2 linked regions of the Aggregicoccus sp. 17bor-14 genome follow. The protein of the gene in region 1 interacts with the protein of each later gene in a pairwise test. Links are inferred from orthologs where the notes say so. Each region holds a gene or a part of one and is shown in the gene's direction. Other genes may lie near its edges.

Evidence for each region. Proteins that work in one complex are often made in the same cells at the same time.
Region 2: the proteins of rlmB (region 1) and FGE12_RS17400 interact in binary tests that used the Escherichia coli proteins (3 or more experiments, as listed by UniProt). The link is inferred for Aggregicoccus sp. 17bor-14 from one-to-one orthologs.

Annotation. Positions count from the first base shown.
Region 1 is NZ_VJZZ01000001.1:488,170-491,122, reverse strand. Bases 59-2,944 are described here. They hold rlmB (23S rRNA (guanosine(2251)-2'-O)-methyltransferase RlmB), read left to right. Parts: upstream 59-1,030; coding sequence 1,031-1,858; downstream 1,859-2,944. Other genes in these bases: tuf (elongation factor Tu), read left to right, coding at 2,421-2,944; FGE12_RS02200 (hypothetical protein), read left to right, coding at 578-1,027; FGE12_RS02205 (RimK family alpha-L-glutamate ligase), read left to right, coding at 59-505. Also shown: more of FGE12_RS02205, read left to right, coding at 1-58; more of tuf, read left to right, coding at 2,945-2,953. UniProt on the Escherichia coli protein: Specifically methylates the ribose of guanosine 2251 in 23S rRNA.
Region 2 is NZ_VJZZ01000008.1:297,894-300,930, reverse strand. The notes cover bases 53-3,022. They hold FGE12_RS17400 (NAD(P)H-hydrate dehydratase), read left to right. Parts: upstream 53-757; coding sequence 758-2,287; downstream 2,288-3,022. Other genes in these bases: FGE12_RS17390 (M4 family metallopeptidase), read right to left, coding at 2,857-3,022; tsaE (tRNA (adenosine(37)-N6)-threonylcarbamoyltransferase complex ATPase subunit type 1 TsaE), read left to right, coding at 2,284-2,775; FGE12_RS17405 (holo-ACP synthase), read left to right, coding at 368-754; FGE12_RS17410 (pyridoxine 5'-phosphate synthase), read left to right, coding at 53-363. In the rest of the region: more of FGE12_RS17410, read left to right, coding at 1-52; more of FGE12_RS17390, read right to left, coding at 3,023-3,037. UniProt on the Escherichia coli protein: Bifunctional enzyme that catalyzes the epimerization of the S- and R-forms of NAD(P)HX and the dehydration of the S-form of NAD(P)HX at the expense of ADP, which is converted to AMP.

The DNA of each region.
Region 1 (2,953 bases):
CCTCCAGTCGCTCGAGGCAGCGCTCGAGGCCATCCTCGGCCTCGGCCACAACCTGGTGGTCCAGCAGTACGTGAAGAAGACGGGGCACGATCTGCGCGTGCTCGTCATCGGGGGCAAGGCCGTGGCGGGCGTGCGCCGGCGCCCCCGCGTGGGCCGCCTCTCCGCCACCCTCAACCGCGGCGCGCGCCTGGAGGGCATTGCGCTGTCGCCCTCCCAGCGCGAGGCCGCCGAGGGGGCGGCGCGCCTGGTGGGCCTCGACGTCGCCGCCGTGGACCTCCTGGACGTGCAGGGCGCCCCCAAGGTCTTCGAGGTCAACAGCTCGCCGGCCCTCCCGGAGATGGAGGCGGCGACGGGCATGGACCTCGCCGGTCTCATCGTCGAGCGCGCCGAGCAGCTGGTGCGCGAGGCGCCGCCGCGCGCGCCCCGCCGCGAGCGCGCGGCCTCCAGCGCCCCGGCTGCCAAGCGCGGGCGTCGCACGCCCAAGGCCTCTGCCGGAGGGCTGTGAGGCGAAAGTCCGTCCGTGCGTCGGGGCAGGGCAGTGATAGAAGCGAGCGGTCCCGTCCAGGAGTCGTCTCCCATGCCCCTGCGCCCCGCGCTCGCCCCTCTGCTCGTGCTCGCCCTGCTGGCCCCGCTGCGCGCGGTGGCCGGGGAGCCTGCGGCGGCGCCCGGGTCGCGCTTCGAGCTGAGCACCGAGGGCAGCTCGCTGCGGCTGCGCGCCGGTGAGCGCGGCGTCTTCGTCCTCACGGTGAAGACGCGCGGCGGCGCGCACGTGTCCGACGAGGCTCCGCTCAAGCTCCTGCTGCAGAGCGCCCAGCTCACGCCGGCGAAGACCCGGCTGGGGCAGGCGGACTCGGTCGCCCGGAAGCAGCCGGGAGAGGCCTACGTCGACCCGCGCTTCGAGGTCGCCTTCACGGCGCCGCGCCCGGGCCGCGCCTCCCTGGACGCCCAGCTCACCTTCTTCCTGTGCATGGAGGAGCGCTGCGAGCGCATGGAGCGCAGCGTGTCCCTTCCCGTCGAGGTCCTGTAGCCCGTGTCCAGAGAGCGAACCCCGCAGCATCCGCAGCGTCGTGAGGGACGGGAGGGCCGCCGCTCCCAGGGCGAGCAGCGCCTCGTCTACGGAGTGAACCCCGTGCTGGAGGCCCTGCGGGCGCACCCGGATGCGGTGGAGCGCCTCTACACCTCCGAGGGGCAGCTGGCCGGCCGCGCGGGCGCGGAGCTGCTGGGACTCGCGCGCGAGGCGGGCGTGCGGGTGGAGAGCGTGGCGCGCGAGCGCCTCGCCCAGCTCGCCGACGGTGGCGTCCACCAGGGCGTGGTCGCGGAGCTGCGCGCCTTCTCGTACAGCGAGCTCTCGGACCTCATCGAGCGCGCCCAGGCGAGCGGGCGGCCGCCGCTCTTCGTCGTCCTGGACGGCATCCAGGACCCGCACAACCTCGGCGCCATCATCCGCTCGGCGCACGCGCTGGGCGCCCACGGCGTGGTCATCCCCAAGGACCGGGCGGTGCAGGTGACCGGCACGGTGGCCAAGGCCTCGGCCGGTGCGGTGGAGTACTGCCCCGTGGCCCAGGTGGTGAACCTGTCGCGCGCGCTCGAGGAGCTGAAGGCCGCAGGCATCTGGATCGCCGCCGCCGACCCCGGCTCCCAGGAGCCCCTGTGGCGCGCCCGCCTGGACGGCCCCATGGCCATCGTCGTGGGCGCCGAGGGGGCAGGCGTGCGCGAGGGCGTCCTCAAGCACTGCGACTTCCGCCTGCAGATTCCGATGATCGGCCGCGTGGGCTCACTCAACGCGTCCGTCTCCGCAGCGGTTCTGCTATACGAGTGCGCCCGCCAGCGGGCCGCGCCTGCCGCCGGGGGAAAGTAGGGCGGCGGCGGATCAAAGCGCTTGACTTACATCGTCGGCTGCTCGTACAAAGCGCCCGCTTTTACGGACCGGAACGGTGGCTGCGGGCGCCTCCGGCGAGCAGGCGGGTGTAGGGGTAGGGAAGCAACCGGGATTCGCCGGTGTAGCTCAGTCGGTAGAGCAACTGATTTGTAATCAGTAGGTCGCGGGTTCAAATCCCGCCGCCGGCCAAGTGGGACGGGGCCGCGGATGAGGGCCCGAGGCAAAGAGAACGCAGCACGGTCGAAGGAGTTTTGATACGGAGGGGTGCCCGAGCGGCCAAAGGGAGCAGACTGTAAATCTGCCGGCTCTACGCCTTCGTTGGTTCGAATCCAACCCCCTCCATCGGTCCATGCGGGAATAGCTCAGTTGGTAGAGCGTCAGCCTTCCAAGCTGAATGTCGTGGGTTCGAATCCCATTTCCCGCTCCACCCGTTGTTTGGTTGCAAATAAGCCCTGATAGCTCAGTTGGCAGAGCGCATCCTTGGTAAGGATGAGGTCTCCAGTTCAATCCTGGATCAGGGCTCCATTTTTCGAGGAGCGTTATGAGCAAGGAGAAGTTCGATCGCAGCAAGCCCCACGTGAACATCGGGACGATTGGGCACGTGGACCACGGCAAGACGTCGCTGACGGCCGCCATCACGAAGGTGCTGGCGAAGACGGGCGGCGCGACGTTCCTCGCGTACGACCAGATTGACAAGGCGCCGGAGGAGCGCGAGCGCGGCATCACCATCTCCACCGCGCACGTGGAGTACCAGACGCAGAACCGGCACTACGCGCACGTGGACTGCCCGGGCCACGCCGACTACGTGAAGAACATGATTACGGGCGCGGCGCAGATGGACGGCGCCATCCTCGTGGTCTCGGCGGCCGATGGGCCCATGCCCCAGACGCGCGAGCACATCCTGCTCGCCCGCCAGGTGGGCGTGCCCTACATCGTCGTCTTCCTCAACAAGGTGGACATGCTGGATGACCCCGAGCTGCGCGAGCTCGTGGAGATGGAGGTGCGTGACCTCCTCAAGAAGTACGACTTCCCCGGTGACAGCATCCCCATCGTGCCCGGCAGCGCCCTCAAGGC
Region 2 (3,037 bases), on another replicon or contig:
CTCAAGGACGGGGAGATCTCCGTCTCGCTCTTCGTGGACCCGGACCTCGACCAGGTGCGCGCCTGCCACAAGGTGAACGCGGACCGCATCGAGCTGCACACGGGGCGCTACTGCGAGGCGCGCAACGAGAAGGAGCGCGCCCGCGAGCTCGCCCGCATCGTGGATGCGGCCAAGAGCGCGGCGAAGCTGGGGATGGGCGTGGCGGCAGGCCACGGGCTCAACTACGACAACGTGCGCCCCATCGCGCGCATCGCCGAGATCGACGAGCTGAACATCGGCCACGCCATCGTGGCGCGCGCGGTGCTGGTGGGCTTCGAGCGCGCGGTGCGCGAGATGCTCGAGCTGATGAACCACCCGGGGTGAGCCCATGGCAGTCGTCGGCCTCGGCCTGGACATCTGCTCCATCGAGCGCATGCGCAAGATCCTCGAGGGTCCGCGCGCCGAGCGCTTCCTCGAGCGCGTCTACACGGACGCGGAGCGCGCCCTGTGCAGCGCGCGCGCGGACGCCGCGGGCGCCTACGCCGCGCGCTTCGCCGCGAAGGAGGCCCTGGTCAAGGCGCTCGGGGCTCCGCCCGGCATCCGCTGGCGGGACATGGAGGTCGTGCGCGCAGGCGGAGCGCCGGGCTTCGTGCTGACGGGGGTGGCCGCGCGGGTGATGGCCGAGCGGCGCCTGGGCGCGCTGCTCTCGCTCACGCACGACGCGGGCGTCGCCGCGGCCACGGTGGTGTTGCAGCAGCTTCCCGGGGAGGGCTGAGCCATGAAGCCGGTGCTCACTGCGGCCCAGATGCGCGAGGCGGAGGGGCGCGCCGCGGCGCTCGGCGTCTCCAGTGCACTCTTGATGGAGAGCGCCGGCCGCGCGCTCGCCGAGGCGGTGCGCGGCCTGCTGCGCCCCGGCGGCCGCGTGGCGCTGCTCTGCGGTCCCGGCAACAACGGCGGCGACGGGTGGGTGGCCGCGCGCCTGCTGCTCGCCGGCGGCGTGCGCGCCGAGCTCGCGCTGGTGGGGGAGCGCGCGCGGCTCTCCGCCGAGGCCGCGCGCAACCTCGAGGTGCTCGAGGGCGCCGGGGGCGAGGCGCTCGCGCTCGAGGCGCTCGCGCCGCTCCGCGAGGGGGACGTCGCGGTGGACGCGCTGCTGGGCACGGGCTTGAGCCGCGCTCCGGAGGGCCCCTTCGCCGAGGCCATCCGCTGGCTCGAGCGCCAGCGCGAGGCCGGGGCGAAGGTGGTCAGCGCGGACCTGCCCAGCGGGCTGCACAGCGACTCGGGCCAGGCCTTCGAGCCCTGCGTGCAGGCGGACCTCACGGTGGCCTTCGGCGCCGCGAAGCTGGGACAGGTGCTGCAGCCGGGGGCAGCGCGCTCCGGCGAGCTCTCGGTCGCGGACATCGGGCTGCCCGCGGGCGTGCTCGAGCGCCTCGCCGGAGAGAGCGCGCACCTGGTGGAGGCCGCGGACGTGCTCGCGGCCTTCCCGGCGCGCGAGGCGGACACGCACAAGGGCACCTTCGGCCACGTGCTGGTGGTGGCGGGCAGCCGGGGCAAGTCGGGGGCTGCCGCGCTCTCGGGCCAGGGGGCGCTGCGCGGGGGCGCGGGCCTCGTCACCGTGGCCACGCCGGCGGACGCGCTGGACGCGGTGCTCGCGCACGCGCCCGAGCTGATGGGCGTGCCGCTGCCGGCGGGGGCGGCGCTGGGGCCCGAGCACCTGGACGCGCTGCTCGCGGCGGCCGAGGGCAAGGATGCGCTGGTGCTGGGGCCGGGCTTACCGCGCGGGCCCGGGACCGCGGCGCTGCTCGGCGAGCTGCTCTCGCGCGTGGAGGCGCCCGCGCTGCTGGATGCAGACGCGCTCAACGCCGTCTCCGAGGATCTCTCCGTGCTCGCGCGCGCGAAGGGGCCGCTGGTGCTCACCCCGCACCCGGGCGAGATGGCGCGCCTGTGTGGGCAGCCCACGAAGCAGGTGCAGGCGGCGCGCGTGCAGGTGGCGCGGGACTTCGCGCGCGCGCACGGCGTCACCCTGGTGCTCAAGGGCTCGCGCACCCTCACCGCGCTCGCGGACGGGCGCGTGTACGTGAACCCCACCGGCAACGCCGGCATGGCCACCGGCGGGGCAGGGGACGTGCTCTCGGGCCTCACCGGCGCGCTGCTCGCGCAGGGGCTCGAGCCCGCGGTCGCCGCGTGGGCCGCGGTGTACGCGCACGGGGCCGCGGGAGACCTCGCGGCTCGACGCCGGGGACAGGCGGGGCTGCTCGCGCGCGACCTGCTCGAGGGGCTGTGCGAGCTCTGGGTGGGGTGGCAGCGATGACGCTCCCCACGCGCTCGCGCACACTCGTCTCGGGCTCTCCCGAGCAGACGCACGCGCTCGGCGTGCGGCTCGGGCGCCTGCTGCAGCCGGGCGACTTCGTGGGGCTGGTGGGGGACCTGGGCGCGGGCAAGACGCACTTCGTGCGCGGAGTGGCGGAGGGCGCGGAGGTGGACCGCTCCGAGGTCGCGAGCCCCACCTTCGCCATCGTGTATCCGTACCGGGGCCGCGTGCCGCTCTACCACGCGGACCTCTACCGGCTCGCGGACGCGGACGAGCTCTACGCCACGGGCTTCCACGACCTGGTGGGCGCGGACGGCGCGGTGCTGGTGGAGTGGCTGGACCGCGTGCCCGAGGCCGCGCCCCGCGAGCACCTGCGCCTCACCTTGAGCGCGGACCGCGAGGACCCGGAGGAGCGCAGCCTCCAGGCCGACGCGGTGGGCGCGCGCGCCGTGGCGCTGCTCGAGGCGTGGCTGCCCGCGCAGGGCTGAGGTTGTCGCCGGCGAAAAACGAGCGGCGCCCGGGGCCACGAGGGCCACCGGGCGCCGCAGGACTTCAGGTCACGGACCGGGCTAGTAGGTGCCGGACAGCGTCACGCCCGAGTACGCGCTGTACGCGTTGAGCATGATGTACCAGTCGCCGGCGGCCGGAGCGCTGATGGTGCAGGTCTCCGCGTTGCCGGTGAGGTACGGGCGGCAGTTGTAGGTGGTCGTGGTGGGCTTCGCGCCGGAGCGGACGTAGAGGTCCGCGTCG